4 regions of the Variovorax sp. ISS6 genome follow, and region 3 is predicted to be linked to each of the others. Evidence: predicted binding sites of a transcription regulator. Region 3 holds the regulator's gene; each other region holds the start of a gene.

Region 1 (7,629 bases), 1.1 Mb from region 3:
GAAGCCGGCGCTCACCCCCGGCCGAGTCGGCGGCCAGCCGGTGCAGCAGCGGCAGCGAGAATGCCGCGGTCTTGCCCGAGCCGGTCTGGGCCGAGCCGCGCAGGTCGCGTCCCTGCAGAATCGCGGGAATGGCCGCGGCCTGGATCGCGGTCGGCTCGGCGTAGCCGCGTTCGGCGGCGGCGCGCACGAGCGCCGGGGCCAGCCCCAGCGATGCGAAGGACGGGGTGGGCGCAGCGGTCAAGCGGCGGACTCCCCACGGAAGAAGGCGGGCGGCAGGTGCATCGGAAAGGCTCGTCTGGGCTGGAAGAAAAGAGATCGGGAACGAAGAGAACGCAGGAACATGGCAACCCACAAGGACAACCCGGCGGCCACCCGGCTGGTGTATTCGACCGAGGCCGGCGGCCGCATGTGCCCCGATTGCGGCGAACCGCTGGCGCAATGCCGCTGCAAGGACCTCGCCGAGCAGGCGCGGCTGCGCGCCGCCGATGGCATTGTGCGTGTGTCGCACGAGACTGCGGGCAGAAAAGGCAAGGGCGTGACCGTGGTGAAGGGCGTGGCGCTCGACGCGGCCGCCCTGCTTTCGCTCGGCAAGCAGCTCAAGGCGGCCTGCGGCACCGGCGGCACGGTGAAGGACGGCACGATCGAGATCCAGGGCGACCACCGCGAGCAGGTGATCGCCACGCTCACCAAGCTGGGCCACACGGTCAAGCGCGCGGGAGGTCGCTGATGAAGCCCGAGGACCTCGAGCGCCTGGTCACGCTGGCGATGCCCTTCGGCAAATACAAGGGCACGCTGATCGCCGACCTGCCGGGCAACTACCTGACCTGGTTCGCGCGGGAGGGTTTTCCCCCGGGAGAGATCGGGCGGCTGCTCGCCTTGATGCATGAAATAGACCACAACGGCCTCTCGGGCCTGCTCAAACCGTTGCGAAACCGCCCGTCGGGATCAGAGGTTTCCCGATGAATGTGCAATTAAAAGCTTGATTTCCCGGCCAAACCGGGATAATCGCCGCTACGTGTCAGTGAGCCACCAGGCTCCCGTGCACGTTATCCGGTGATCGGTCAGTTTCGCGCACAGCGCCTTCGTTTGTTGTGATTCTGGGACTCCATCGCTTTTTCTGTTATTTGGTTTTTTTGAGTTGAGGAGTCCCTTTCATGGGCAAGAAACTTTACGTGGGCAATCTCGCCTACTCGATCCGTGACAACGATCTGGAGCAAGCTTTCGGCGCCTACGGTGCCATCGTCAGCGCCAAGGTCATGATGGAACGTGACACCGGCCGCTCCAAGGGCTTCGGCTTCGTGGAAATGGGTACCGACGCCGAGGCGCAAGCCGCGATCGCCGGCCTGAACGGCCAGCCGGTCCAGGGCCGCGCCCTGACCGTGAACGAAGCCCGCCCGATGGAAGCCCGCCCGCCCCGTAGCGGTGGCGGCGGCTACGGTGGTGGTGGCGGCGGTTACGGCGGTGGTGGCGGCGGCGGCGGTTACGGCGGCGGTGGCCGCAGCGGCGGTGGCGGCGGCTACGGCGGCGGTGGCCGCAGCGGTGGCGGCTACGGCGGTGGCGGCAACGACGACGGCTACGGCCGCGGCGGTTACTAAGCCCTCTCACACCATCGAATGGCGGCCCTGCCGCCTTTCGCTGAAAAAAGCTCCTTCGGGAGCTTTTTTCGTTTCCGGATGTCGCTCGGCCGAGACGGCGCGGGCTTACCCGTAGTAAGCGCTACGCATTAGTCCCTACCGGCCGGGTCAGCCAGCGGTCAGGCGCCGGAAACGACCCTCCTCCCTCCAAAACAGAGGGTCGAGAGACATGAAAATCAAGAGCCAGGCCGACTTCTTTTCAGGAGTCATGTTCACGGCCGTGGGCGGCGCCTTCGCCATCGGCGCCACCGCATACAACATAGGCGACGGGGCCCGCATGGGTCCCGGTTACTTCCCGCTCATGCTGGGCATCCTGCTCGCGCTGCTCGGGCTGGGGATCATGTTCCAGGCCATGGTGGTCGAGACCACCGACGGCGATCCGATCGGCAAATGGGCCTGGAAGCCGCTGGCCTACGTGCTGGGCGCCAACCTGGCCTTCGGCGTGCTGCTCGGCGGCCTGCCGAGCATCGGCCTGCCGGCGATGGGAATGATCATCGCGATCTACGCGCTCACCATCATCTCGAGCCTCGCGGGCGAACACTTCAACCTGCGCGACGTGCTGGTGCTCGCCACCATCCTCGCGGCGGGCAGCTACGTGGCCTTCATCTGGGCGCTCAAGCTCCAGATCCAGGTCTGGCCCACCTTCATCGCAGGCTGAGGAGCACACCACCATGGAACTGTTCCAGAACCTCGCGACCGGCTTCGGCGTCGCCTTCACCTTCACCAACCTGCTGTACTGCCTGATCGGCTGCATCCTGGGCACGCTGATCGGCGTGCTGCCGGGCATCGGACCGGTCGCCACGATCGCGATGCTGCTGCCCGCGACCTACGCGCTGCCGCCCGTCTCGGCCCTGATCATGCTGGCCGGCATCTACTACGGCGCGCAGTACGGCGGCTCGACCACCGCCATCCTGGTCAACCTGCCGGGCGAATCGTCCTCGGTGGTCACCTGCATCGACGGCTACCAGATGGCCAGGCAGGGCCGCGCGGGCCCGGCGCTCGCGGCCGCGGGCCTGGGCTCGTTCTTCGCGGGCTGCGTCGGCACGCTGATCCTGGCCGCCTTCGCGCCGCCGCTGACCGAGCTGGCCTTCAAGTTCGGCCCGGCCGAGTACTTCTCGCTGATGGTGCTGGGCCTGATCGGCGCCGTGGTGCTGGCCTCGGGCTCGCTGCTCAAGGCGGTGGCGATGATCGTGCTGGGCCTGCTGCTGGGCATCGTCGGCACCGACGTGAACTCGGGCGTGGCGCGCTTCAGCTTCGACATTCCCGAACTGACCGACGGCATCGGCTTCGTGGTGATCGCCATGGGCGTGTTCGGCTACGGCGAGATCATCGGCAACCTCTCGCAGCCCGACGACGAGCGCGAGGTCTTCACGCACAAGGTCAAGGGCCTGTGGCCCACCAAGGACGACTTCAAGCGCATGACGCCCGCGGTGCTGCGCGGCACGGCCCTCGGTTCGGCCCTGGGCATCCTGCCCGGCGGCGGTGCGCTGCTGGCGGCCTTCGCGGCCTATGCGCTCGAGAAGAAGATCAAGATGCGCCCGGGCGAAGTGCCCTTCGGCAAGGGCAACATCCGCGGCGTGGCCTCGCCCGAGTCGGCCAACAACGCCGGCGCGCAGACCTCCTTCATTCCGCTCTTGACGCTGGGCATCCCGCCCAACGCCGTGATGGCGCTGATGGTGGGCGCGATGACGATCCACAACATCCAGCCGGGCCCGCAGGTGATGACCAGCAACCCCGAGCTCTTCTGGGGCCTGATCGCCTCGATGTGGATCGGCAACGCGATGCTGATCATCCTGAACCTGCCGCTGATCGGCATGTGGATCAAGCTCTTGACGGTGCCCTACAAGTTCCTGTTCCCGGCGATCGTGCTGTTCTGCGCCATCGGCGTGTACTCGACCAACAACAACACCTTCGACGTCTGGATGGTCGCGATCTTCGGCTTCGTGGGCTACCTGTTCCTCAAGCTGCGCACCGAGCCGGCCCCGCTGCTGCTGGGCTTCATCCTCGGCCCGATGATGGAAGAGAACCTGCGGCGCGCGCTGCTGCTGTCGCGCGGCGCCTGGAGCGTGTTCGTCACGCGGCCGCTGTCGGCGGGCCTGCTGGTGGCCGCGGCGCTGCTGCTGGGCATCGTGCTGCTGCCGGCCGTGAAATCGAAGCGCGAGGAAGCCTTCGTCGAGGATTGAGCGCCACCGCGCCGTTCGACTGAGCAAAGGCCCCGGTGTTCGCCCCGGGGCCTTTTCTATTTGAGGAAGGCGTCGTACGCGGTCTTGAGGATCAGCGCGCTCACCACGACCATGAACACGATCCGCACGAAGCCCGCGCCGTGCCTGAGCGCCACGCGCGTGCCGATCAGGCTGCCGGCCACGTTGGCGACCGCCATCGCCAGCCCGTAGTGCCACCAGACATGGCCCTTGAGCGCGAGCAGCAGCAGCGCCGCGCCGTTGGTGAGCACGTTGATGACCTTGGCCGAGGCCGAGGCGTTGAGGAAGTCGTAGCCCATCCAGCGCACGAACAGGAACACCAGGAAGCTGCCCGTGCCGGGGCCGAAGAAGCCGTCGTAGACGCCGATGCCCAGGCCGATGCTGCAGGCCGCGAGCGTCTCGGCGCGGCCGGTGAAGCGCGGCGCGTGGTGACGCCCCATGTCCTTGCGCGCGAGCGTGTAGAGCAGCACCGCCAGCAGGATGGCCGGCAGCGCGCGGCGCAGGAAGTCGCCCGGGAACTGGGTGACGCCCCAGGCGCCGGCCAGCGCGCCGCAGAAACCGGCCAGCGCGGCCGGCCACAGCGCGCCCCAGCGCATCTGCACACGCTGGCTGAACTGCGCCGCCGAAGCGGCCGTGCCCCAGATCGACGCGCTCTTGTTGGTGCCCAGCAACGTGGCCGGCGGTGCCCCGGGGAAGGCGGCGAACAGCGCCGGCACCAGGATCAGTCCACCACCGCCCACGATCGCATCCACGAACCCCGCGAGCAGCGAGGCCGCGGTCATCAGCCACATTTCCATGGCTGCGATTGTCGCACTGGAATCACTATCAAAAGAGTAGCAACCAATGGCGACGCAGCCGACTCTCCGGCTGCTTTTCAAGGCAAGAAATCGGGACGCCGATGCGAAAGCGACAGGCAAAAAAAAGCGCCGACCAGCGGCGCTTCTGAATTTTTCAACCCGGCTCTCGGATGTAGCCTTTTGGATGATTGTTCTTGTCGATCGGGAATTTGTCTCCTCGGCCCTCGGCAGCACGAGCAGGGCCCGTTCGCGAGTGGCTGGACTTTAGGGGGTGCACCGCCGCAGTGCATTGGGAATTACCCGCTTTGCCTTACTTTCGCGCACGGCGTAGCAAACCAAAGTGTTTCACGCAGTTAACGATGTGGCACGACTTGTGCACAGAGCCCGGGACCACCACTCCAAGAAGAGACCGCCCCCATGGCCCTGGTACCGCAAGCCTCCATCAGCGCCGCGGACACCGCGTGGATGATGACCTCCACGGTGCTGGTGCTGCTGATGACGCTGCCGGGCATCGCGCTCTTCTATGCCGGCATGGTGCGGCGCAAGAACGTGCTCGCCACCATGGCCTGCGTGGTCGCCATCGCCGCGGTGGTGTCGCTGACCTGGTTCGCGCTCGGCTATTCGCTGGCCTTCACGCCCGGCTGGCCCTGGCTCGGCGGCACCGGGCGCTTCTGGTTCGCGGGCTTCGACTACCTGAAGGACGCCGGCACGCTGGCCGTGAGCCACGTGGCGCCCAACGTGCCCGAAACGGTCTACGCGATGTTCCAGCTGAGCTTCGCGATCATCACCACCGCGCTGGTGCTCGGCGCCTTCGTCGAGCGCATGCGCTTCTCGGCGGTGCTGTGGTTCGCGCTGCTGTGGAGCGTGCTGGTCTACGCACCGATCGCGCACTGGGTCTGGGAGCCCGGCGGCTGGCTCGCGCAGATGGGCGCGCTCGACTTCGCGGGCGGCTCGGTGGTGCACGTCAATGCGGGCGTGGCGGGACTGGTCTGCGCCTATGCGCTGGGCCCGCGCCGCGGCTACGGCCGCGAGCCCTTCGAGCCCTACAACCTGGCCTTCACCATGGCCGGCGCCAGCCTGTTGTGGGTGGGCTGGTTCGGCTTCAATGCGGGCTCGGCGGTGGCGGCCGACGGGCGCGCGGGCCTCGCGATGCTGGTCACGCACGTGGCGGCCGCCGCGGGTGCCGCGAGCTGGATGATCGCCGAGTGGACGGTGCGCCGCAGCCCCTCGCTGCTGGGCCTGTGCTCGGGCCTGGTCGCGGGGCTGGTGGCGATCACGCCGGCCGCGGGCTTCGTCACGCCGCCCTCGGCGCTGGCCATCGGCGCCATCGCCGGCCTGGCCTGCTACTGGGGCGCCACCGGCCTCAAGCGCCTGCTGGGCGCGGACGATTCGCTCGACGTGTTCGGCGTGCACGGCATCGGCGGCATCGTGGGCGCGCTGCTCACGGGCGTGTTCGCCGACAAGGCCATCTCGGGCGCCAGCGGCAACGTGCTGACGCAGGCGATCGCGGTCGGCGGCGTGGCGGTCTACAGCGCGGCCGGCACCGCGATCGTGCTGTTCCTGGTGCGCGTGCTGGTGGGGCTGCGCGTCGATCCCGACAGCGAGGTGCAGGGGCTCGACCTGGCCCAGCACCGCGAACACATCGGAGGCTGAACCGCGATGGATGGCCACGTCATGTCCGAGAGCGAGCGCATCGCGCTCGCGGCGCGCCTGCACGTGGCCCTGCGCCGCAAGCACGGCCGCGTGACCGACACCGAGTGGATGGCCGTCAATGCCGAGTACGCCACCGAGATGGTGCGCTTCGCGCGCGCGCATGCGGCCGAGACCCACGACGACGAGCTCGCGGCCATCGCGCTGCGGCTCGAACAGGCGATGGAGCCGCTGGCGCGCGCCGCGCGGCTCGAGGCCGCGGCGCGGCTGCCCGACGGCAGCGGGCGGCAGCCGCCGCCCAAATACATCGGCGGCCTGCGCTAGGCGTTCTTCGCAAGCGCCGTGTCGCGGATCGCCTGCAGCGTGGCCGACGGCGTGATCGCCTCCGGATCGAGCACGCAGTGCAGGATCGCGGGCTTGCCGCTGGCCCGCGCGCGCGCCAGCGCGGGGCCGAACTCGGCGGTGCTCGTCACGCGCTCGCCGTGGCCGCCGAACACCTCGGCATAGCCGCGGAAGTCGGGGTTCTTCAGCTGCGTGGCGCTGACGCGGCCCGGGTAGTGGCGTTCCTGGTGCATGCGGATGGTGCCGTACATGGCGTTGTCGAGCAGCACCACGAGGATCGGCAGCCCGTACTGCACCGCGGTCGCGAACTCCTGGCCGTGCATCAGGAAGTCGCCGTCGCCCGCGAACACCACCACCTCGCGCTGCGGCCACAGCCGCTTCGCGCCGACCCCGGCCGGCAGGCCGTAGCCCATCGAGCCGCTGGTGGGCGCGAGCTGGCTCGCGAAGGCGCGGAACGGCCAGAAGCGGTGCACCCAGGTCGCGAAGTTGCCCGCGCCGTTGCAGAAGATGGTGTCGTGCGGCAGCACCTCGCGCAGGTGCTGCATCACCTCGCCCATCTGCAGCGGACCCGGCACGCGGATCGGCGCGGGATCGCTCCAGCGCAGGAACTCCTCGCGCGCTTCGGCCGTGCGCGACTTCCAGGCCGGCGCCCGCGCCGGCTTCAGCGCGGCCACCGCCTCGGCGAAGGCGCGCGGCGTGGCATGGATGCCCAGCGCGGGCCGGTAGAGCCTGCCGAGTTCGTCGGCATCGGCATGCACGTGCACCAGCGCCTGCGCGGGCTGCGGAATGGCCAGCAGCTCGTAGCCCTGCGACGGCACCTCCGACAGCCGGCCGCCGACCAGCAGCACCAGGTCGGCCTCGCGGATGCGCTGCAGCATGCGCGGGTTGGCGCCCAGCCCCAGGTCGCCCGCGTAGCAGGGATGCTCGGCCGACAGCAGCATCTGGCGCCGGAACGAGCAGTACACGGGCAGCGAGAAGGCCTCGGCGAACTGCGCGAACTGCCGC
Region 2 (7,629 bases), 120 kb from region 3:
ACAAAAATCATCAAACCATTGATTTGAAAGGACTTTTTCGACTGGCACGCCGCATGCAAGGAGCCTCGCCATCCCGCAACCGGAGCCCTTCCATGAACGTCGGCATCTTCATTCCCATCGGCAACAACGGCTGGCTGCTGTCCGAGAACGCCCCGCAGTACAAGCCCAGCTTCGAGCTCAACAAGGCGATCACGCTGAAGGCCGAGCACTACGGCGTCGACTTCGTGCTGTCGATGATCAAGCTGCGCGGCTTCGGCGGCAAGACGGAGTTCTGGGACCACAACCTCGAGTCCTTCACGCTCATGGCCGGGCTCGCGGCCGTCACCACGAAGATCAAGCTGTTCGCCACCGCGGCCTCGCTGGTCATGCCGCCGGCCATCGTCGCGCGCATGGCCTCGACCATCGACTCGATCTCCAACGGCCGCTTCGGCCTCAACCTCGTCACCGGCTGGCAGCGCCCCGAGTACTCGCAGATGGGCATGTGGCCCGGCGACCAGTTCTTCGGCACGCGCTACGAATACCTGTCCGAATACATCCAGGTGCTGCGCGACCTCTGGGGCACGGGCCGCTGCGACTTCAAGGGCGCGCACTTCCAGATGGACGACTGCCGCCTGAGCCCGCGCCCGCAGGCCGACATGAAGGTGATCTGCGCCGGCCAGAGCGACGCCGGCATGGCGTTCTCGGCCAAGTACGCCGACTACAACTTCTGCTTCGGCAAGGGCGTGAACACACCGCGCGCCTTCGCGCCCGCGGCCGAGAAGCTGATCGAGGCCAGCGCCGCCACGGGCCGCCACGTCACCAGCTACGTGCTGATGATGGTGATCGCCGACGAGACCGACGAGGCCGCGCGCGCCAAGTGGGAGCACTACAAGGCCGGCGCCGACAGCGAGGCCATCGCCTGGCTCGGCGCGCAGGGCGCAGCCGACACCAAATCGGGTGCCGACACCAACGTGCGGCAGATGGCCGACCCGACCTCGGCCGTGAACATCAACATGGGCACGCTCGTGGGCTCCTACGAGACCGTGGCGCGCCTGCTCGACGAGGTGGCCGAGGTGCCCGGCACCGAGGGCGTGCTGCTGACCTTCGACGACTTCCTCGCGGGCGTCGAGGCCTTCGGCGAGCGCATCCAGCCGCTGATGAAGAGCCGCGCGAACGTGCCGAGCCCGGTGCCCTCGCGCGTCGAACCCGAACGCCTCGCGGCCTGACCCGGAGCACGCCATGAACGCACCGGCCCGCAACGCCACCCTCACCTCGACCACGCCCGTCGGCGCGCCGCGCGCCGCGGGCGCGCCCGCCCCGCTGATCCTGCCCGCGCGCCCCGAGCCGCTCGCGCTGCATGCGAGCGACACCGCGCTCGTCGTGGTCGACATGCAGAACGCCTATGCCTCGCTCGGCGGCTACGTCGATTCGGCCGGCTTCGACATCTCGGGCGCGCAGGGCACCATCGCCGGCATCGTGCGCGCCATCGCCGCGGCGCGCGCGGCCGGCCTGCTGGTCGTGTTCCTGCAGAACGGCTGGGACGCCGGCTATGTCGAGGCCGGCGGCCCCGGCTCGCCCAACTGGCACAAGTCGAACGCGCTCAAGACCATGCGCGCGCGGCCCGAGCTGCAGGGCCGCTTCCTCGCCAAGGGCGGCTGGGACTACGAGCTCATCGACGAGATGAAGCCGCAGCCCGGCGACATCGTCGTGCCCAAGACGCGCTACAGCGGCTTCTTCAACAGCACGCTCGACAGCACGCTGCGCTCGCGCGGCATCCGCCACCTCGTGTTCACCGGGATCGCGACCAACGTCTGCGTGGAATCCACGCTGCGCGACGCCTTCCACCTCGAGTACTTCGCCGTGATGCTCGAGGACGCCACGCACGAGCTCGGCGGGCCCGCGATCCAGCAGGCCTCGGTCTACAACATCGAGACCTTCTTCGGCTGGGTTTCCTCGGTCGACCACTTCTGCGGCAGCTTCGCGCCGGCCGCGCTGTCGCAACCCGCCCCGGCCGAAACGGCCACCGCCTGATCCTCTTTTCTCCAGGAGCCTTTCCATGCCCAAGCAAGCCATCATCCCGCCCGGCACCGGCGTGCCGCTCGCCCCCTACGTGCCCGGCACGCTCGCCGACGGCGTGCTCTACGTCTCGGGCACGCTGCCCTTCGACCAGGACAACAACGTGGTCCATGTCGGCGACGCCGCCGCGCAGGCGCGCCATGTGCTCGCCACCATCCAGGGCGTGGTCGAGGCCGCGGGCGGCACCATGGACGACGTGACCTTCAACCAGATCATGATCAAGGACTGGGCCGACTACGCGAAGATCAACGCGGTCTATGCCGAGTTCTTCCCCGGCACCAAGCCGGCGCGCTTCTGCATCCAGTGCGGCCTGGTGAAGCCCGACGCGCTGATCGAGATCGCCTCGATCGCGCACGTGGGCCGGAAGGCCTGAGCTCGATGAGCACCCTGCACTACGAGGTGCATGGCCCTTCGGATGCCGCGGCCACCGTGCTGCTGTCGTCGGGCCTCGGCGGCTCGGCCGGCTTCTGGCAGCCGCAGCTCGGCGCGCTGGTCGCCGCGGGCCACCGCGTCATCGCCTACGACCAACGCGGCACCGGTCGCAGCCCCGCCGCGCTGCCCGAGGCCTATGCGATCGCCGACATGGCGCGCGACGTGCTCGAGATCCTCGATGCCACCCACACCGCGCAGTGCCATTTCGCGGGCCACGCGCTCGGCGGCCTCGTGGGCCTGCAGCTCGCGCTCGACGCACCCGCGCGCATCGCGAGCCTGGTGCTCGTCAACGCGTGGGCCCGACCCAATCCGCATTCGGCGCGCTGCTTCGATGCACGGCTCGCGCTGCTCGGTGCCTGCGGTGCGCGCGCCTACGTCGAGGCGCAGCCGATCTTCCTGTACCCCGCGGCCTGGGCCGCCGAGCATGCGCAGCGCGTGGCCGACGAGGTAGACCATGCCTTCGCGCACTTTCCGGGCGAGGCCAACATGCGCGCGCGCATCGGCGCGCTGCGCGCCTTCGACGTGGCCGCGCGCCTCGGCGAGATCGCCGCGCCCGCGCTGATCGCGGCCGCCAAGGACGACGTGCTCGTGCCCTGGACCTGCTCGCAGCATCTCGCCGACGGCCTGCGCGACGTCACGCTCGACTTCGTCGCGCACGGCGGCCATGCCCACAGCGTGACCCAGGCCGAGGCCTTCAACCGCGGCCTGCTCGATTTCCTCTCGCGGGTCGCCGCACCCGCAGCCATCGCATGACCACTTCCTCTTCGCTCGACGACGCGGCGCTCGCGCTGCTCTTCACCGCCGCGCGCAGCCACAACGGCTGGACCGCCGAACCGGTTTCCGACGCGCAGCTGCGCCAGCTGCACGCGCTCGCCAGCCTCGGGCCGACCTCGGCCAACTGCTCGCCCGCGCGCTTCGTGTTCGTGCGCACGCCCGAGGGCAAGGCCCGGCTCGCGCCCGCGCTGTCCAAGGGCAACCTCGAGAAGACGATGAGCGCGCCCGTCACCGTCATCGCCGCCTGGGACCGCAGGTTCTACGACCGGCTGCCCACGCTGTTCCCGCATGCCGATGCGCGCAGCTGGTTCACCGGCAGCCCCGAGGCCGCGCACGAGACGGCTTTCCGCAACGCCAGCCTGCAGGCCGGCTACCTGCTGCTGGCGGCGCGCGCGCTCGGGCTCGACGCGGGCCCGATGTCGGGCTTCGACAAGGCCAAGGTCGACGCCGCCTTCTTCGAGGGCAGCGACTGGACCGTCAACTTCCTCATCAACCTCGGCCACGGCGACGCGTCGAAGCTGTTCGGGCGCCTGCCGCGCCTGGGCTTCGACGAGGCCTGCGTGCTGGCCTGAAAGCCCTCGGCATGCAACACGCCATGGCCTCCATTCCGACGCCCGCCGGGTTGCCGCCCGGTCTGCAGAAAAGCGACTATCGCAACGCAATGGCGCGACTGGGCGCGGCCGTCAACATCATCACCACCGACGGTCCCGCGGGCCGCGCCGGCTTCACGGCCTCGGCCGTCTGCAGCGTGACCGACGAGCCGCCGACCCTGCTCGTGTGCCTGAACCGCTCGGCCTCGGTGTACCCGGCCTTCAAGGCCAATGGCGTGCTGTGCGTGAACGTGCTCGCCGCGGGCCACCAGTCGCTGTCCGCGCTGTTCGGCGGCCGCACGCCGATGGACGAGCGCTTCGCCGCCGGCCGCTGGCGCCGCGATGCCACCGGCTCTCCGATGCTCGAGGACGCGGCCGTCTCCTTCGACTGCCGCGTGATGCACGCCACCAGCGCGGGCACGCACGACGTGCTGTTCTGCGAAGCCGTGGCCATCGCCATCGGTGGCGCGGCGCAGGGGCTGATCTACTTCGATCGGCGTTATCACGAGATCGCGGCGCCGCCGCACTGAAGCCGCGAACTCAACGCGGCTCGATGCCCTGCAGCACGATGCGCTGCACGTTCTCCACGGTGCGCTCGAAGAAGCCCTCGTCTTCCAGCGTGTGACCCGACAGCGCCTGCACCTGCACGCCGAAGTCGGCGTAGTGCTGCGTGATCGCCCACAGCGCGAAAATCAGGTGCGGCGGATCGACCGGCGCGAGCTTGCCAGCTTCGACCCAGGCGCGGATCACTTCGGATTTCTTCTCTACCAGCGTGCGCAGCTCGCGATCGAGTTCGTCGCGCAGCAGCGGCGCGCCCTGGATCATCTCGAGGCAGAACAGGCGCGAGGCATCGGGCCGGTCGCGCGAGATCACGAGCTTGCGGCGGATGTAGTCGCCGATCGCCTCGCGCGGATCCTGCTCGGCGCTGAAGCCGCGCAGCGGCTCGAGCCACAGCGCGAGCAGGTCGCGCAGCACGTTGACGTAGAGCTCCTCCTTGTTCGCGAAGTAGTAGAGCAGGTTGCTCTTCGACACGTCGGCGCGCGCGGCCACCTGGTCGATCGAGGTGCCATGCAGCCCGAAGCGCGAGAACAGCCCGAGCGCCGCGCCCAGGATCGCGCTGCGCTTGTTCTCGATCTGGCGCAGCCGCCGGTTCACCGCCGACGCGCTGCGCACGGCGGGCTTGCGGCTCGGCTTCTCGCTGTGGCTGGCCGCGGCCAGCGCCTTGGTCTTCGGCATCTTCCCTCGCTCTTTCTGTCTTCGTCGGTCGTTGGTTCGGAACGCGCACCACTGTAAGGCCGCGATGCATCGCACTGCGCCGCGCCGGTGTTCGCTAGGGCCTCGCGGCGCACCATGCTGACGCGACGAAAGCGATTTGTCCATTTGGTCCAACTGGCACAGACGTTGCATGGCGAAAGGCATGCCAAGCCCATGGAGCCATTCGCCATGACCCTGCTGTCCGTTCCCATCATCGATCTCGCACCGTACTTCGCCGGCACCGCCGAAGGCAAGGCCGAGGTCGCGCACAAAGTCGACGAAGCCTGCCGCAGCATCGGCTTCCTCGTGATCACCAACCACGGCATCGCACCCGAGCTGATCGCGCGCGTGGCCTCGCTGTCGCGGCGCTTCTTCGAGCTGCCCCTGGCCGAGAAGCGCAAGGTCGACCGCCCGCGCGAGGACGCGGTGCGCGGCTACAGCGCGGTCGGCGAGGAAGGCCTCTCGTACAGCCTCGAGGAAGCGGCACCGGGCGACCTCAAGGAGTCGTTCTCGATCGGCCCCTCGAACGTGCCCGACGACAACTACCACCGCGGTCCCGCGGCCGGCCCGCACTTCGAGCCCAACAGCTGGCCGCCGATCGAGGGCTTCCGCGAAGCCTACGAGGGTTACTTCGAGGCGATGAGCGATCTCTCGCGTTCGCTGATGCGCGTGTTCGCGCTCGGCCTCGCGCTGCCCGAGCGCTTCTTCGACGACAAGATCGACCGCCACATCAGCATGTTCCGCGTGCTGAGCTATCCGCCGCAGCGCGAGCAGCCGCTGCCGGGCCAGCTGCGCGCGGGCGCGCACAGCGACTACGGCAGCCTCACGATCGTGCTGCCTGACGACAAGGGCCTGCAGGTGTTCAACAAGGCCGGCCAGTGGGTCGACGTGCCGCAGGTCGAGGGTGGACTGGTCGTCAACATCGCCGACCTGATGATGCAGTGGACCAACGACCAGTGGGTGTCGACGCTGCACCGCGTGATCAACCCGCCCTTCGAGGTGGCGAGCACCAACCGCCGGCAGTCGCTGGTGTTCTTCCACCAGCCCAACTACGACGCGATGGTCGAGTGCCTGCCGAGCTGCCTCGCGCCCGGCGAACAGCCGAAGTACGCGCCGATCTCCTCGGGCGACCACCTGACCTCGAAGTTCGTCAAGCAGACGACCTTCGGCGGCACCAAGGTGACGGCGTAGCGAACATGGCTCACCTGTCCTACGTCAACGTCTTCGCGAAGGACGTGGTCGCGCTCAGCGGCTTCTACCAGCGCGTGTTCGGCTTCCCCGAGATCGAGGCGATCCGCTCGCCGATCTTCCGCGGCCTCGACACCGGCAAGTCGAGCCTGGGCTTCAACGCGCTCGATGCCTACGAACTGCTGCAGCTCGCCGAGTTCTCCGACACGCGCGGCGTGAAGTTCCTGCTCAACATCGACGTCGACAGCCAGGACGAGGTCGACCGGATGGTGCCGATCGCGCTCGAGGCCGGCGCCACGCTCGTCAAGCCGCCCTACCGCACCTACTACGACTGGTACCAGTCGGTGCTGCTCGATCCCGAGGGCAACGTGTTCCGCATCAACTTCATGCTGTGACGCGCCCGCGGCCTCCTCGCGCCTGCTCGCTCTCCTTCTTCTTTCCGGCCCCTTCCGCCATGCCTCTCTCGAAAGGTTGCTCCATGTCGCGCACTCCCGTTTCCTGCCTCGCCCTGGCCTTCGCGGCGGGCGCGGCGTCCCTCGCGGCGCTGCCCGCGGCCGCCGCCGACGGCTTCACGCTCAAGGACAAGCCCAAGATCGCGATGCTCTACTTCGGCCCGAAGAACGACGGCGGCTGGACCCAGGCCTTCGACGAGGCGCGCGTGAAGATCGAGAAGGAACTCGGCCAGAAGATCCAGTTCGTCGAGAACGTGCCCGAGGACGCCTCGGCCATCAAGCCCGCGGCCGAGAAGTTCATCCAGCGCGGTGCCAACATCGTCATCGGCACGGCCTTCGGCTATTCCGACAGCTTCAAGGACCTGGCCGCCAAGTACCCCGACGTCGCCTTCCTCAATGGCTCGGGCACCACCAACGGCCGCAACCTCGAATCCTTCTACGGCCGCACCTACGAGAGCCAGTACCTGTGCGGCATGGCCGCGGGCGCGGCCTCCAAGAGCGGCAAGCTGGGCTTCGTCGCGGCCAATCCCTTCGGCGTGGTGAACTGGACCATCAACGCCTTCGCGCTCGGCGCGCAGAAGATGAACCCCAACGCCACCGTCAACGTGATCTACACCGGCGCGTGGAACGACCCCGTGAAGGAACGCGCGGCCGCCGCCGCGCTGATCGACCAGGGTGCCGACGTGATCGGCCAGCACGTCGACAGCCCCACGCCGCAGATCGTCGCGCAGGAACGCGGCGTCTACGGCACCGGCCACCACCGCGACCTGCGCCAGTTCGCGCCCAAGGCCACGCTGTGCTCCTCGGTCTGGGTGTGGGACCGCTTCCTGACGCCCGAGCTCAAGAAGATCATGGCCGGCAATTGGAAGCCCGCCGAGTACGGC
Region 3 (7,629 bases):
TGGCGCGGCGCGCGGCAGCCGCTCGCGATGGCGCCGGAGGCGGGCACGCCCGCCGCTTCGGGCGGCCGCGGCAAGCGCACCTTCCTGCTCGGGCTGGCCACGCAGGTCAGCAACCCGAAGACGGCCGTGGTCTACGCGAGCATCTTCGCGGCCTTCCTGCCGCGCGAGGTGCCGCTGGTGCTGGCGCTCGCGGTGCCGGCCGTGATCTTCTGCATCGAGACCGGCTGGTACGCCATCGTCGCGCTCGCGCTGTCGTCGGCGGCGCCGCGCTCGGCCTACCTGCGCTACAAGACCTGGATCGACCGCGCGGCCGGCGGCGTGATGGGACTGCTGGGGCTGCGGCTGGTGTGGTCGGCGGTGCGCGGGACCTGAGGCCGATTCCTAGAGCAGGCTCTCGGGCGTCAGCGGCGCCAGCAGTTCGAGCATGGTGCGATCCCAGAAGCCCGAGTCGGGCTCCTCGCTCAGCACCGTGGTCTTGCCCGCCTCCTCGCTGACCCACTCCAGGCGCGAGTCGCTGCCTTCGGCGAAGCGCAGCCTGTAGGCGCCCTGCTGCTTGAGCACCTCGAGCAGCTTCAGCGCCTGCTGCGCCATCTCGGGGCTGCGGATGAACAGGCCGATCTCGGTGTTGTGGACCTCGGAGCGCGGGTCGAAATTCATCGAGCCGACGAACAGGATGCGCCGGTCGATCACCGCCGACTTGGCATGCAACCGTCCGACCGAGGTGCCGAACAGGCCCAACCGCACGCTGCGGCGGGTGCGGTTGGTGCTGAGTTCGTAGAGCTCGGCGCCCAGGCGCAGCATCTCGGGCCGGTAGCGGCGGTAGGCGGTGTGCACCAGCGGCTCGTCGGTGGCGGCGAGCGAGTTGGTCACTACGCTGATCTTCACCTGGCGCCGGCGGATCTCGTTCATCACCTCGAGCCCCGCGGCGCCCGGGATCAGATAGGGCGAGACGATGGTCACCTCGCTGCGCGCGCGGCGCATCTGCTCGACCACGTTGTAGCGCACGCTGTCCACGTCGAGCAGCGGCACGCCGCCGTACGAGGCGGTCTTGCCGATCACGCGGTCGGGCGAATCGGCATAGGCCTCGGCCGTGGTCCAGATCAGGCCGAGCCGGCCGGCATCGAGGTCCTCGGCGATCGGGCCGTAGCCCAGCAGGTCGTTGGGCGCGGGCTTCGGCGGCGGCGGCGTGGTGTCGGGGCCGGTGGCGGCCTCGAAGCGGCGCCGCAGTTCGTCGGCAGGCAGCGCGCTCGCCACCACCGACTCGACCGGCCGCACGTAGGGGCTGTTCCAGTACTGGTCGAACAGGCTGCCCAGGCGCGGGATCAGCGCGCCCGTCACGAAGGTGTCGAGGTCGATGAAGTTCTCGCCCGCGGTGCGCCGGAAGTACTGGTTGCCGATGTTGCGCCCGCCCGCCACCGCCATCGCGCCGTCGGCGATGAACAGCTTGTTGTGCATGCGCCGGTTAACGCGGCTGAAGTCGAACAGCGAGGCTGTGAAGCGCGCGAGCAGGCTGCCGCGGCCGGCCGGAAAGGGGTTGAACAGGCGCAGCTCGACGTTGGGCGTGGCCGCGAAGCCGCGCAGCAGCTCGTCCTCGCCCGCGGTGTAGAGGTCGTCCATCAGCACGCGCACCCGCACGCCGCGCTGCGCGGCATCGCGCAGCGTGCGCAGCAGGTAGCGGCCGGTCTCGTCGTTCTCGATCTGGTAGTACTGGACGTCGAGCGTGCGCTGGGCCCGGCGCGCGAGCTGGATGCGGGTGTCGAAGGCGAAGTCGCCGCCCGGCATGAGGCGAAAGCCGCTGAGGTCGGGGTCGGGCTGCGCGGCCAGCGCGATGCGGCCGAGCGCGGTGTCCTTCGACACGGCGATGGCCTTGGTGGGAGTGCGCGGTGCCTCGTCGGGCAGCGAGGCGCAGCCGGCGGCCAGCAGCGTGGCCGCGAGGGCGGACATCCAGAGCCCAGACAGCAGGCGTCGGGCCATCGGCGGCTTTCTACAGGGCCTTGCGCAGGTTGGCGGGCGCGATGCGCAGCGCCTCGCGGTACTTGGCGACGGTGCGGCGCGCGCACTCGATGCCCTGCTCCTTGAGCATCTCGGAGATCTGGCTGTCCGACAGCGGCTTCTTCACGCTCTCCGAACCGACGAACTGCTTGATCAGCGCGCGCACCGCGGTGCTCGAGGCATTGCCGCCGGTCTCGGTGCCCAGCGCCGAGCCGAAGAAGTACTTGAGCTCGACCGTGCCGAAGGGCGTGGCCATGTACTTGGCGGTGGTCACGCGCGAGATGGTGGATTCGTGCAGCCCGAGCTCGTCGGCGATCTCGCGCAGCACCAGCGGGCGCATCGCGAGCTCGCCGTGCACGAAGTAGCTCTTCTGCCGCTCGACGATGGCGTTGCTCACGCGCAGGATGGTGTCGAAGCGCTGCTGGATGTTCTTGATGAACCAGCGCGCCTCCTGCAGCCGCTGCGACAGCGCCTGGCTGCCCTCGCCCTTGTGCGACTTGAGCGCGCCGGCATAGATGTCGTGCACGCGCAGCCGCGGCATCACCTCGGGGTTGAGCATGACGCGGAACTTCACGTTGGTGCCGCGGCCGGTCTTGGTGACGATCACGTCGGGAATGACGATGTTGCGCTCGACGTCGACGAAGCGGCGGCCCGGCTTGGGCTCCAGGCGCGCGATGACCTGCAGCGCCGAGCGCACCAGTTCCTCGTTGGTGCGCGTGAGCGTGGCCAGGCGCTTGAAGTCGCGCCGCGCGAGCAGCTCCATCGGCTGCTTGCAGATGGCGAGCGCGGTCTTGCGCACCAGTTCCTCTTCCTCTGTCTCGTCTTCGTCGGCCAGCGCGCGCAGCTGGATCGCGAGGCATTCGCCGAGATCGCGCGCGCCCACGCCCGCGGGCTCCAGGCTCTGCAGCAGGCCGAGCGCGACCTGGAAGTGGTGCACCAGCTCGTCGAACTGGTCGTTGTCGTCGCCCGCGAGGCCCGAGGCCAGTGCCGGCAGCGAATCCTCGAGGTAGCCGTCGTCGTTGAGCGACTCGATCAAAAAGCGCAGCGCGGCGCTGTCGTTCTCGTTGAGCCGCAGGCTCAGCGCCTGGCGGTGCAGGAAGGACTGCAGCGACTCCTGGCTGCGCGCGAGCTCGGTGGCATCGGCGCGCTCGTCGTCGCCGGTGCTGCTGTTGTTGCGCGCGGGCGCGTCGCTGCCCCATTCGCTGTCGTCGGGCGCCATGTCGACGGTGCCGTCGCCTTCCCAGTCGGGCTCGCGCTCGGGCGAGTCGAGGGCCGGCTCGGCCTCGGACGACGAGGCGGTCTCGGTGGACGTGGTCGAGGTCGAGGGCGCGGCGCCCGCGTAGTCGCTCTCGGCCTCGCGCTCGGTGTCCTCGCGCGGCGCGGGCGTGTCGGCGGCGTCGAGGCCGAATTCCTCGCGCGCGGCTTCCTCGGCGGTGCGCTCGAGGAAGGGGTTCTCGTCGAGCATCTGCTCGACCTCCTGGCTCAGTTCGAGCGTGGAGAGCTGCAGCAGCCGGATCGACTGCTGCAGCTGAGGCGTCAGCGCGAGATGCTGCGAAACGCGCAGCGACAAGCCTTGTTTCATGCCCTCAGGAAATGGCTGGCGCGAGGGTCATCACATGCGGAAGTGCTCGCCCAGGTAGACCCGGCGCACTTCGGCGTTGTCGACGATCTCCGAGGGCGTGCCCTGTGCCAGCACATGGCCGTCGCTGATGATGAAGGCGTGATCGCAGATGCCCAGCGTCTCGCGCACGTTGTGGTCGGTGATGAGCACGCCGATCCCGCGCTCCTTCAGGAAGCTGATGATGCGCTGGATCTCGATCACCGCGATCGGGTCGATGCCGGCGAAGGGCTCGTCGAGCAGGATGAAGCGCGGCTGGGTGGCCAGCGCGCGCGCGATCTCGACGCGGCGGCGCTCGCCGCCCGACAGCGCGAGCGCGGGCGAATCGCGCAGGTGGTCGACGCGCAGGTCGGCCAGCAGTTCCGACAGGCGCTCTTCCATGCGCTGCTTCGACAGCGCCTGCGGCCGGCCGTTGGCGTCGGGCTCGCGCTGCAGCTCGAGCACCGCGCGCACGTTCTCCTCGACCGTGAGCTTGCGGAAGATCGAGGCTTCCTGCGGCAGGTAGCTCAGGCCCATGCGCGCGCGGCGGTGGATCGGCATGTGGGCGATGGGCTCGCCGTCGATGGAGATCTCGCCCGCGTCGGCGCGCACCAGCCCGACGATCATGTAGAACGAGGTGGTCTTGCCGGCGCCGTTGGGGCCGAGCAGCCCGACGACTTCGCCCTTCTGCACGTCGAGCGAGACGTCCTTGACCACCTTGCGGCTGCCATAGCTCTTCTGCAGGCCGCGCGCGACGAGGCGGCTGCCCGGCACGCCGTTGGCTTCCTGGGTTCCGGCGGCTTCGATCACTTGCGCTCTTCCGCTTCGCCGCTGAGCGTGGTGCTCGGGCGCAGGCCGGCGCCCGGGGCCGGCGTGGGCGCCGGGGCCGCGGGACGGCGCGTGGCCGGGGCCGAGGCGCCCGGTGCCGCGGGCGCGGCCGACTTCGGCGTGAGGATGGCCTTGACGCGGCCGCCGCCGCCCGGTGCCGACACGCCGGCGTTCGGCGGCACGGTCGAGCCGTTGACGGTGTAGGTGTCGTTGCTCTGGTCGTAGACGATCAGCGCGCCGCTGCTCTCGTCGTTGGGCGTGGCGCCGACCAGGCGGCGCATGACGGCGCGGCGGATGAACTTGACGTTGTCGGCGCGGCTGTCGTACTCGATGACCTCGGACTCGCCCTCGATCCACTCGTCGCCGTTGCCGTTGCGCTTCTGCTTGTAATAGGCGAGCTTGCCGGGCGCCGCGGTGACCACGCCGTACTGGTAGCCCTCGGGGTCCTGGCGCACGTCGATGCGCGCGCCGCGGATGATGATGGTGCCCTTGGTGACCACCACGTTGCCGGTGAAGACGCTGGTCTGCTTGAGATCGTCGTAGCGCATCGAATCGGATTCGATGTTCATCGGCTTGGTCCGGTCGGCCGTTTCGGCCAGGGCCGTGGCGGCGGAGCCGGCCAGCAGCAGCGCGGCCAGCACGAGGCGGCCGGTGCGGCGAAGGGAGGAGGTGGGGTGAGAGTGCGATGTCATAGAGGCACGAAACTTGCTCTGCATTGTATGCGGCCCATCGCGCCAGACCCATGCGCGCGGATGAAAAAGCCCCGGGGCGGCGAACCCGGGCACGGCACCCCGCGGGATCGCCCCGCGTTCTGCCGACCGGCCGAATGACGGCCCGGCCGCCCCGGAACCCTCGATGGGGCCCGGCCTCCCGGCGGCCACGAAATCGAAATCAACCCTTGCGGGCTTCGCCGATCAGATAGTTGGTGACCGCCAGCGCCTTGTTCATGTTGCCGGCGGTCTCGCCGTCCACGTACCAGCGGCCGGCCACGGCCAGCGCGGGCACGCCGGCCACCTTGTAGGCGTCGGTCAGCTGCGAGGCGCGCTTGGCCTTGCTCGCCACGCCGAAGGAGGTGAACAGCTCCTTGAACTTCGCGGCGTCGAGGCCGCTCTTCTCGGCCCAGGCCACGATGTTGGCGTCGCCGTTGACGTTCTGGCGCTGGGCGTGGATCGCGCTGAAGACCTTGGGCTGGTACTCGTCGACCTTGCCCATTGCCTCGAGCGCGTAGTACAGGCGCTGCTTGGCTTCGACGTCGTTGCCCACGAAGGGCACCGGCACGCGGCGCAGCACCACGTCGGCGGGCTTGCTCTTGGCCCAGGCCTCGAGCGCGGGCTCGAAGTCGTTGCAGTGCGGGCAGTTGTACGAGAAGAACTCGATCACCTCGATCTTGCCGGCCGGCGCATCGACCGGCACGCGCTTGTCGAGCACGAGGTATTCGGTGCCGGCCTTGGGCGCGCGGGCCTGGGCCTGCGCCGGCAGGTGGGCCAGCAGTCCGAGCGAACCGGCGGCGGCGGCCAGCGAGAAATCACGACGTTTCATGGGAAAGAGCTCTCCAGTTGATAGACGGCAGACTGAGCCGGGCCGGTGAAGCGGAGTTCCCGCGCGCGGTGCTCGGGGCTCCGGGAAACCGGGGGCGGCGCGGACCGCGGCGAAGCTTAAAGAAAAACCATGACCGTTGTCGGGAAAGGCCACCACAGGATGGTGCCCTCCCCCGGCCCGGACGGCGCTCAGCGCTGGACGCGCACCAGCGCCGAGTCGAGGCCGGCGCCGTCCATCCGTTCCTTGAGGCGGTCGGCGTCGTCCTTCTTGTTGAACGGACCGGCGCGCACGCGGTAGACGGTGCGGCCGGCCTGCTCGCGCTCGGTCACGCGGGCCTCGACGCCCATCAGCGAGAGCTTGGCGCGCTGCGCCTCGGCGTCCTCGGTGGTGCGGAAGGCGCCAGCCTGCACGAAGTACATGAAGGGATCGGCGCCGCCGGAGCCGGTGGCGGCCGCGGCATTGCCGCTGCTCGACGACGGGGCGGCGGCCACCGTGGTGCTGCCGCCGACGCTGCCGGCGCGCGCCCGGGCCAGGTCGCCGAGCGGATCGTTCGAGGGCGGCAGCGCATTGGCCTCGGCCGGCACCGGGGCGGGCCGCGCGGGCTTGGGCGCGACCACCACCGGCACCGGCGCCGTGGGCGGCGGGGTGCCGGGCGAGACCGCGGCGGTGGCGGGATTGGCGTTGTCGCCGGAAGGCGGCGCGCCGACCGGGCCGGCGGCCGCGGGACGGGGCTGCTGCGGCTTGCCGGCCAACGGGGCGTTCGGATCCCAGTCGCGGTTCTTGCGCGCCTCGGCCTCGTCCTGCTCGGCACCGCCGCGCTGCGTCTTGGTGACGAAGGGGATCGGCACCTTGGTCACGTAGACCGCGATACCCAGCGCGACGCCCAGGCCGAGCACCAGGCCGATGATCAGGCCGATGACGATGTTGCCGCGTTGTCTGGTTGTCTTCTTCATGGTGAGGGGGTTCACATCTTGCGCGGCGCGGTGACGCCGAGGATCGCGAGGCCATTGTGCAGCACCTGCGCGGTCGCGGCGACCAGCGCCAGGCGCGCCAGCTTCACCGCCTCGTCGTCCACCAGGATGCGCTCGGCGTCGTAGTAGCTGTGGTACGTGGCCGCCAGTTCGCGCAGGTAGAAGGTGACGTCGTGCGGCGCGAAATCCTTGGCCGCGGCGCTCAGCATCTCGGGGTACTTGGCCAAGAGCAGCATCAGCGACTGGGCCGCCGGGCTCTCGAGCGGCGACAGGTCGACGCCCTGCAGCACGGCCGCGTCGCCGCCCCAGGCCGCGAGCACCGAGCAGATGCGCGCATGCGCGTACTGCACGTAGTACACCGGGTTGTCGTTGTTCTGCGCCACGGCCAGGTCGACGTCGAAGGTGTATTCGGTGTCCGGCTTGCGGCTCAGCAGGAAGAAGCGCACGGCGTCGGTGCTGGTCCACTCGATCAGGTCGCGCAGCGTGACGTAGCTGCCGGCGCGCTTGCTGATCTTGACCTCCTCGCCGCCCTTGGTGACGCGCACCATGGTGTGCAGCACGTAGTCGGGGTAGCCCTCGGGGATGCCTTCGCCCGCCGCTTGCAGCCCGGCGCGCACGCGCGCGATGGTGCCGTGGTGGTCGGTGCCCTGGATGTTGATGACCTTGTGGAAGCCGCGCTCCCACTTGGCGATGTGATAGGCG
Region 4 (7,629 bases), 450 kb from region 3:
CGGTGGTCTCGCCCGCGGGCGCGTCGAGCAGCTGCGGCGCCGAGATCGCGGGCACTTCGATGTGCAGGTCGATGCGATCCAGGAGCGGGCCGCTGAGCTTGCGCTGGTAGCGCGCCACCTGGTCGGGCGTGCAGCGGCAGGTTTTCGTGGGGGCGCCCAAAAAGCCGCAGGGGCACGGATTCATCGTAGCCACGAGTTGAAAGCGCGCGGGGAACTCGGCCCGCCGCGCGGCCCGCGCGATGGTGATGGTGCCGGTCTCGAGCGGCTCGCGCAGCGCCTCGAGCGCGGCGCGCGAGAACTCGGGGAACTCGTCGAGGAACAGCACGCCGTGGTGCGCCATCGAGATCTCGCCGGGCCGCGGCGGCGAACCGCCACCGACCAGCGCCACCGCGCTCGAGGTGTGGTGCGGCGACGCGGTCGGCCGGTGCATCCAGCGCTCGGTCGAGAAGCGCCCGCCCAGGCTCGCGATGGCCGCGCTCTCGAGCGCCTCGTCGATGCGCATCGGCGGCAGCAGGCCGGCGAAGCGCTGGCCCAGCATCGACTTGCCCGAGCCCGGCTCGCCCATCATCAGGAGGCTGTGGCCGCCGGCCGCGGCGATCTCGAGCGCGCGCTTGGCGCCGGCATGGCCCTTCACGTCGGCCATGTCGGCATAGGCGGGGGCATCGGCTTGCGCGGACGCATGGGCGCGCGACCAGCCCTCGTCGTCCGCCTCCAGGCCCGCCTGCGCATCGGCCGGCAGGAAGCGCCGCACCACGTCGAGCAGGTGCCTGGCGCCGTAGACCTCGCCGCCGGGCACCAGCGCGGCCTCGTCGGCGCTGGTCGCGGGCAGCACCAGCCGGGTGGCGATGCCGCGCGTGTGCAGCGCGAGCGCCATCGCGAGCGCGCCGCGCACCGGCCGCAGTTCGCCCGACAGCGAGAGCTCGCCCGCGAACTCGTGCCCCGCGAGCCGCGCGCCCTCGATCTGGCCGCTGGCCGCGAGGATGCCCAGCGCCATCGGCAGGTCGAAGCGGCCCGAGTCCTTGGGCAGGTCGGCCGGCGCCAGGTTCACGGTGATGCGCTTGTTGTGCGGGAACTCCAGCCCGGCGTTCTGGATGGCCGAGCGCACGCGCTCGCGCGCCTCCTTGACCTCGGTCTCGGCCAGCCCGACCAGCGTGAAGCTCGGCAGGCCGTTGGCCAGATGCACCTCGACCGTGACACTGGCCGCTTCCAGCCCGAGCAAGGCGCGGCTTTGCACCAAAGACAGACTCATCCTTCACTCCCTCCCTATATTGGTGCGCCCGATTCCGGTCGTCGCGGGCGTCTTGTTCTTTTTTCAGTGCAAGCCACAAAGCCTTGCGCTTGTAACTATTTTTGGCTTCTTCCCGGGAGGGCGCTTCAACCGGTCGCCGGGGGATGTGCACTTTGGCACGCTCCCTGCTTTGAGGGTCATCAGGTTCCACAACACTACTTGCGAGGAGTTCCCGATGACGCACCGTTCCGCCGCCCAGGCCCTGATCGTCCTGGCCACCGCATTGACCACGTCGGGCGCCGCCCTGGCGCAGGCCACCCCAGACGCTGCGGCGGCGCCTGCCGCGGCCCCCGCGACCTCGCCGATCACGGCCAACATCTCGCTGACCACGAACTACAAGTTCCGCGGCCAGGACCAGGACATGATCGGCCGGGACGACTACGCCAAGACCCGTGGCCTCAAGCCCGCGATCCAGGGCGGCTTCGACTACGCCTTCGGCGAGAGCGGCTTCTACGTCGGCAACTGGAATTCCAGCGTCAACTGGCTCAAGGGCAACAGCGTCGAGGTCGACCTGTACGGCGGCTACAAGTTCAAGGCCGGCCCGCTGGACATGGACGTCGGTGCGCTGACCTACATCTACCCGGGCAACACCGCCGGCAACACCACCGAGCTGTACGGCGCGGCCACCTATGCCAACGAAACCTTCGGCTCGTTCACGGCCAAGTACTCGCACACGGTGTCGAAGGACTACTTCGGCTACGCCGGCAACAAGGCGGGCTCGGGCCTCAAGGGCCGCAACACCGGCTACCTGAACCTGAGCTACAGCAAGGAGATCGTGCCCAAGGTCACGCTCAAGGCCGCCGTGGGCTTCACCCGCTTCTCCAGCGACATCCGCCACAACACGGCCGCGAAGAACTACGTCGACTACAACGTCGGCGCCACCTACGACTTCGGCGGCGGTCTCACGCTCACCGGCTCGGTGCAGGGCGCGAACAAGAAGAACGCGTTCAATGTCGCGGCCGGCCCGCTGTACGACTTCGGCTTCTACACGGTGCAGGAGGTCTACTCGCCCAACAAGCCGCGCTTCATCCTCACGCTGACGAAGACGCTGTAAGCGGCACACAACGAGGCGCGGCCCATGCTGCCGCGCGAATTCTTTCCATCCAAAGGAGCAACCCATGAAGCTGGTCACAGCCATCATCAAACCGTTCAAGCTCGACGAAGTGCGCGAAGCGCTTTCGGCCATCGGCGTGCAGGGGATCACCGTCACCGAGGTCAAGGGCTTCGGCCGCCAGAAGGGCCACACCGAGCTCTACCGCGGCGCGGAGTACGTCGTCGACTTCCTGCCCAAGGTCAAGATCGAGGCGGCCGTCTCGGATGACCTCGTCGAGCGCGTGATCGAAGCCGTCGAGGGCGCCGCGCGCACCGGCAAGATCGGCGACGGCAAGATCTTTGTCTACAACCTCGAGCAGGTCGTGCGCATCCGCACCGGCGAAACGGGCCGCGAAGCCCTTTGATCGAGTCCAGGCCCGAAAGAACAACGTCCATGAAAAAACTGCTTGTCTCCCTCGCGCTCGGCTTGAGCGTGCTTGCCGCCGGCACCACCGGCTTCGCGCAGACGCCCGCGCCCGCCGCTGCCGCGTCGGCGCCGGCCGCCGAGGCCTCGGCACCGGCTGCAGCGCCCGCCGCAGCAGCCGCGCCGGCTGCTGCCGCTCCCGCCGCGCCGGCCGCGGCACCGGCACCCAAGGTCGATTCGGGCGACACCGCCTGGATGCTGACCTCCACGCTGCTCGTGATCCTGATGACCATCCCCGGCCTCGCGCTGTTCTACGGCGGCCTGGGCCGCTCGAAGAACATGCTGTCGGTGCTGATGCAGGTCTTCGTGATCTTCTCGCTGATCAGCATCCTGTGGGCCATCTACGGCTACAGCCTCGCCTTCACGGGTGAAGGAAGCTTCGTCGGTACCTTCGACAAGATCTTCCTCAAGGGCGTGACGCAGGAGACCTTCGGCGCGCTCACGACGATCCCCGAGTACGTGTTCGTCGCGTTCCAGGGCACCTTCGCCGCCATCACCGTGGCGCTGATCGTCGGCGCCTTCGCCGAACGCGCCAAGTTCTCGGCCGTGCTGCTGTTCTCGGTGCTGTGGTTCACCTTCGCCTACGTGCCGATGGCCCACATCGTCTGGGGCGGCGGCCTGCTCGGCAAGGACGGCGCGCTCGACTTCGCGGGCGGCACCGTGGTGCACATCAACGCCGGCGTGGCCGGCCTGGTCGGTGCCTACATGGTCGGCAAGCGCGTGGGCTACGGCAAGGAAGCCTTCACGCCGCACTCGCTCACGCTCACCATGGTCGGCGCCTCGCTGCTGTGGGTCGGCTGGTTCGGCTTCAACGCCGGCTCGGCGGGTGCCGCCAACGCCGCCGCTGGCCTGGCCTTCGTGAACACGGTGCTCGCCACCGCCGCCGCCGCGCTGTCCTGGATCCTGGGCGAGAGCCTGCACAAGGGCAAGGCCTCGATGCTGGGTGCCGCCTCGGGTGCCGTCGCCGGCCTCGTCGCGGTGACCCCCGCCGCCGGCTTCGTCGGCCCGATGGGTTCGATCGTGCTGGGCCTGCTGGCCGGCCTGGTCTGCCTCTGGGGCGTGGGCGGTCTCAAGCGCATGCTCGGTGCCGACGACGCGTTCGACGTGTTCGGCGTCCACGGCGTGGGCGGTATCCTGGGTGCCATCCTGACCGGCGTGTTCGCGGCCCAGGGCCTCGGCGGCACCGGCGGCCTGACCCCCGACACCTTCTCGATGGGCGCCCAGGTCTGGATCCAGATCAAGAGCGTGCTGTTCACCATCGTCTGGTCCGGCGTCGTGGCGTTCATCGCCTTCAAGATCGCCGACCTGGTGCTCGGCCTGCGTGTGACCGAAGAGGAAGAGCGCGAAGGCCTCGACATCTCGTCGCACGGCGAAACCGCCTACAACCGCTGATCGGAACCTCTCCGACACGCGACAAGGACACCGCGGGTTCCTCGCTCCAGAGGAAGGGACCCGCGGTCCACCACCAGACCACCACCCCAAGTTTTCCAAGGTCCTTCCAAGGTTTCCTGAGGCCCATTTTTTCAGCGAGAGTCTCCTTTGGATGTTCGGCCCGCAAGCACTCCGGTGCGAGCGGGCTTTTTTTTGTCCTCGGCGCGGCGCGGCCCGGTGCGGTCCGACAGCGGCGGACCGTGACGCGGGGGCACAATCCCCGTCATGTGGACCCCCCTGGACAACAGCCTCAGCGCCCTCGGCGAATCGCCGTTCTGGCACCCGCAGGAACGTTCCCTGTACTGGCTCGACATTCCCGGCCGCGCGGTGCTGCGCACGCGTGGCGAGATCGGTGCCGGCGGCGCGGTCGAGCGCTGGGACCTGCCGACCGAACCCGGCTGCATGGCGCCCGCGCGCAGCGGCGGCCTGGTGATCGCGCTGCGCGACGGCATCTACCGCGCGCGCGAATGGGGCGGCGCGCTGACCGCGATCGCGCGCGTGGAGCACGACGCGGCCACCATGCGCTTCAACGACGGCAAGTGCGACGCGCTCGGCCGCTTCTGGGCCGGCAGCATCAACGAGGCCAAGGACCGCGCCAATGCCGCGCTCTACTGCCTCGATGCGCGCCGCGACGACGGCCAGTCGCCGATGCTCTCGCAGATGGCCGAGGGCGTGACCACGGCCAACGGCCTCGCGTTCTCGCCCGATGCGCGCACGCTCTACTGGGCCGACACGCCGGCCCACGCGGTGCGCGCCTGGGACTGGGACGCCGCGCACAACACGCTCTCGCACGGCCGCGTCTTCAAGCGGTTCGACGCCAAGCCCGAAGGCTGGGCACCCGGCTCGGCGCTGGCCTATGGCGGGCGGCCCGACGGCGCCACGGTCGATGCCGAGGGCCACTACTGGGTCGCGATGTTCGAGGGCGCGCAGCTGCTGCGCCTCGCGCCCTCGGGCGAGGTCGTGGCCGCCTTCGCGCTGCCGGTGCAGTGCCCGACCATGCCCTGCTTCGGCGGCGACGACCTGCGCACGCTGTTCGTCACCACCGCGCGCAAGGGCCGGCCCGAGGCCGAACTGGCGCAGAAGCCCGCCTCGGGCAGGGTGCTGTCGATGCGCGTCGAGACGCCCGGCCTGCCGGTCCATTTCTTCGAGGACTGAGCGCGAGCCTTCGCCGCATGGCCCTGCAGCACATCCCGCCGATCCAGTGCCTCGTGACCTTCGAGGCGCTGGCGCGGCTGCGTCATGCGGGCCGCGCGGCCGACGAGCTCTGCGTGACCGCCAGCGCGGTCAGCCACCGCATCCGCCAGCTCGAGTCGCACGTGGGCTTCAAGCTGTTCGGCCGCGGCGACTTCAGCCTCACGGCCGACGGCGCGGCCTACCTCGCCAACGTGCGCACCGGCTTGGCGGCGCTGCAGGCGCATGCGGGCGGCGCCAGCGCGGCGGCGGGCCAGCGCGCCGCCACGCGGCTGCGGCTCGCGGTCACGCCGACCTTCAGCCGCCAGTTCCTCATGCCGCGGCTCGAGCTGTTCCGCAACATCTATCCCGACATCGACCTGGTGCTGCAGGTGTCGATCCCGCTGCTCGACGTGACCGCCGAGCCGGCCGACCTCGAGGTGCGCTACGGCGGCGGCAACTACGCCGACTGCGAGCACCGCCCGCTGCTCGAGGAACTGGTGGTGCCGGCCTGCAGCCCGAGCTACCTCAACGAGTTCGGCCCGTTCCACGGCTTCCGCACCGCGGCCGAGATCGCGGCCGCGCGGCTGATCCGCAGCCCGCTCGAACCCTGGGGCACCTGGTTCGCGAGCTGCGGCATCGACCAGCCCGAGCCGCAGCTGGGCTCGCAGTTCAACGACCTGGGCCTGGTCTACGACGCGGCCGCCAGCGGCTTCGGCGTGGCGCTGGTGCGCCAGAAGATGGGCGCGGCCTGGTTCGAATCGGGCCGGCTGGTGGCGCTGTCGGAGCATGCCGTGCGCTCGCCGCACCGCCACACGCTGTGCTGGCAGCCGGGCGCGCTCGAGCGCTGGGAGTGCGCGGCCTTCGCCGACTGGCTGGTGCAGGCGCTGCGCTGAACACGGTCCCGGCCCGCGCCGCGCGGCGAAGATTCCTCAAGTCCGCCGCAAAAATCCTTCAACCCGAAGGCCGCGCATTTCCTTAGAGTGGGGGGCCGGCCCCCGCCAGCCATCCGCAGAAGAACACCGAGAAGAGACTTCGCCCATGAACGCGCCCCCGAGCCCGACGCAGCATGCGTCGCTCCAGAAGACAGAACGCCAGTCGCAGGTCGTGCGCGCGCTGCAGGCCCACCTGCCGGCGCATGCGCTGATCTGGCATGCCGAGGACACCACGCCCTACGAGTGCGACGGCCTCACGGCCTACCGCCAGCGGCCGCTGGTGGTGGCGCTGCCCGAGACCGAAGAGCAGGTGGCGGCCGTGCTGCGCACCTGCCACGCGCTGGGCGTGCCGGTGGTGGCGCGCGGCTCGGGCACGGGGCTGTCGGGCGGCGCCATGCCGCACGAGATGGGCGTGACCCTGTCGCTCGCCAAGTTCAACCGCATCCTGAAGATCGACCCGGTCGCGCGCACCGCGCTCGTGCAGTGCGGCGTGCGCAACCTCGCCATCAGCGAGGCCGCCGCGCCCTACAACCTCTACTACGCGCCCGATCCCTCGAGCCAGATCGCCTGCTCGATCGGCGGCAACGTGGCCGAGAACTCGGGCGGCGTGCACTGCCTCAAGTACGGCCTCACGCTGCACAACGTGCTCCAGGTGCGCGGCTTCACGGCCGAGGGCGAGCCGGTGGCGTTCGGCGGCGAGGCGCTCGATGCCGCCGGCCTCGACCTCCTGGCGCTGGTGATCGGCAGCGAGGGCATGCTCGCCGTCACCACCGAGGTCACGGTGAAGCTGGTGCCCAAGCCGCAGCTGGCGCGCTGCATCATGGCCAGCTTCGACGACGTGCGCAAAGCCGGCGACGCGGTGGCCGCGGTGATCGCCGCGGGCATCATCCCCGCGGGGCTCGAGATGATGGACAAGCCCATGACCGCCGCCGTCGAGGACTTCGTGCATGCCGGCTACGACCTCGACGCGGCCGCCATCCTGCTGTGCGAATCCGACGGCACGCCCGAGGAGGTCGAGGAGGAGATCGGCCGCATGACGGCCGTGCTGCGCGGCTGCGGCGCCACCGCCATCGCGGTCAGCAACAGCGAGGACGAGCGCATGCGCTTCTGGAGCGGGCGCAAGAACGCCTTCCCGGCCTCGGGCCGCATCAGCCCCGACTACATGTGCCTGGACTCCACCATCCCGCGCAAGCGGCTGGCCGACATCCTGCTCGCGATCCAGGCGATGGAGCAGAAGTACGGCCTGCGCTGCTGCAACGTGTTCCACGCGGGCGACGGCAACCTGCATC

The links. Region 3 encodes sigma-54, which starts transcription at its own class of promoters, with help from an activator protein. Its sites were predicted from a motif close to TGGCANGNAANCTGCTTT; they were not measured.
Region 1: a site for sigma-54 is predicted at 4,995-5,012, ahead of AC1HIL_RS02010 (ammonium transporter). Genes of this name have one in related genera too.
Region 2: a site for sigma-54 is predicted at 5,242-5,259, ahead of AC1HIL_RS06735 (isopenicillin N synthase family dioxygenase). Genes of this name have one in related genera too.
Region 4: a site for sigma-54 is predicted at 1,403-1,420, ahead of AC1HIL_RS05100 (TorF family putative porin). Genes of this name have one in related genera too.

What each region holds. Positions count from the first base shown of each region.
Region 1 covers NZ_JAWRZC010000001.1:439,291-446,919, forward strand. The annotation lists gene AC1HIL_RS01975 (DEAD/DEAH box helicase) at 1-241, opposite strand, end outside; gene AC1HIL_RS01980 (translation initiation factor Sui1) at 341-727, shown strand; gene AC1HIL_RS01985 (DUF3820 family protein) at 727-963, shown strand; gene AC1HIL_RS01990 (RNA recognition motif domain-containing protein) at 1,155-1,595, shown strand; gene AC1HIL_RS01995 (tripartite tricarboxylate transporter TctB family protein) at 1,804-2,292, shown strand; gene AC1HIL_RS02000 (tripartite tricarboxylate transporter permease) at 2,306-3,817, shown strand; gene AC1HIL_RS02005 (sulfite exporter TauE/SafE family protein) at 3,874-4,632, opposite strand; gene AC1HIL_RS02010 (ammonium transporter) at 5,050-6,285, shown strand; gene AC1HIL_RS02015 (hypothetical protein) at 6,292-6,606, shown strand; gene AC1HIL_RS02020 (thiamine pyrophosphate-binding protein) at 6,603-7,629, opposite strand, start outside.
Region 2 covers NZ_JAWRZC010000001.1:1,441,167-1,448,795, reverse strand. The annotation lists gene rutA (pyrimidine utilization protein A) at 93-1,205, shown strand; gene rutB (pyrimidine utilization protein B) at 1,219-2,010, shown strand; gene rutC (pyrimidine utilization protein C) at 2,036-2,428, shown strand; gene rutD (pyrimidine utilization protein D) at 2,434-3,240, shown strand; gene AC1HIL_RS06750 (malonic semialdehyde reductase) at 3,237-3,833, shown strand; gene rutF (NADH-dependent FMN reductase RutF) at 3,857-4,381, shown strand; gene rutR (HTH-type transcriptional regulator RutR) at 4,392-5,087, opposite strand; gene AC1HIL_RS06735 (isopenicillin N synthase family dioxygenase) at 5,295-6,296, shown strand; gene AC1HIL_RS06730 (VOC family protein) at 6,302-6,688, shown strand; gene AC1HIL_RS06725 (BMP family ABC transporter substrate-binding protein) at 6,772-7,629, shown strand, end outside.
Region 3 covers NZ_JAWRZC010000001.1:1,560,435-1,568,063, reverse strand. The annotation lists gene AC1HIL_RS07290 (LysE family translocator) at 1-372, shown strand, start outside; gene AC1HIL_RS07285 (phospholipase D family protein) at 382-1,974, opposite strand; gene AC1HIL_RS07280 (RNA polymerase factor sigma-54) at 1,985-3,574, opposite strand; gene lptB (LPS export ABC transporter ATP-binding protein) at 3,605-4,399, opposite strand; gene lptA (lipopolysaccharide transport periplasmic protein LptA) at 4,396-5,109, opposite strand; gene AC1HIL_RS07265 (thiol:disulfide interchange protein DsbA/DsbL) at 5,309-5,956, opposite strand; gene AC1HIL_RS07260 (SPOR domain-containing protein) at 6,145-6,909, opposite strand; gene argS (arginine--tRNA ligase) at 6,921-7,629, opposite strand, start outside.
Region 4 covers NZ_JAWRZC010000001.1:1,111,616-1,119,244, forward strand. The annotation lists gene AC1HIL_RS05095 (YifB family Mg chelatase-like AAA ATPase) at 1-1,249, opposite strand, end outside; gene AC1HIL_RS05100 (TorF family putative porin) at 1,464-2,342, shown strand; gene glnK (P-II family nitrogen regulator) at 2,407-2,745, shown strand; gene AC1HIL_RS05110 (ammonium transporter) at 2,775-4,196, shown strand; gene AC1HIL_RS05115 (SMP-30/gluconolactonase/LRE family protein) at 4,461-5,390, shown strand; gene AC1HIL_RS05120 (LysR substrate-binding domain-containing protein) at 5,408-6,301, shown strand; gene AC1HIL_RS05125 (FAD-linked oxidase C-terminal domain-containing protein) at 6,447-7,629, shown strand, end outside.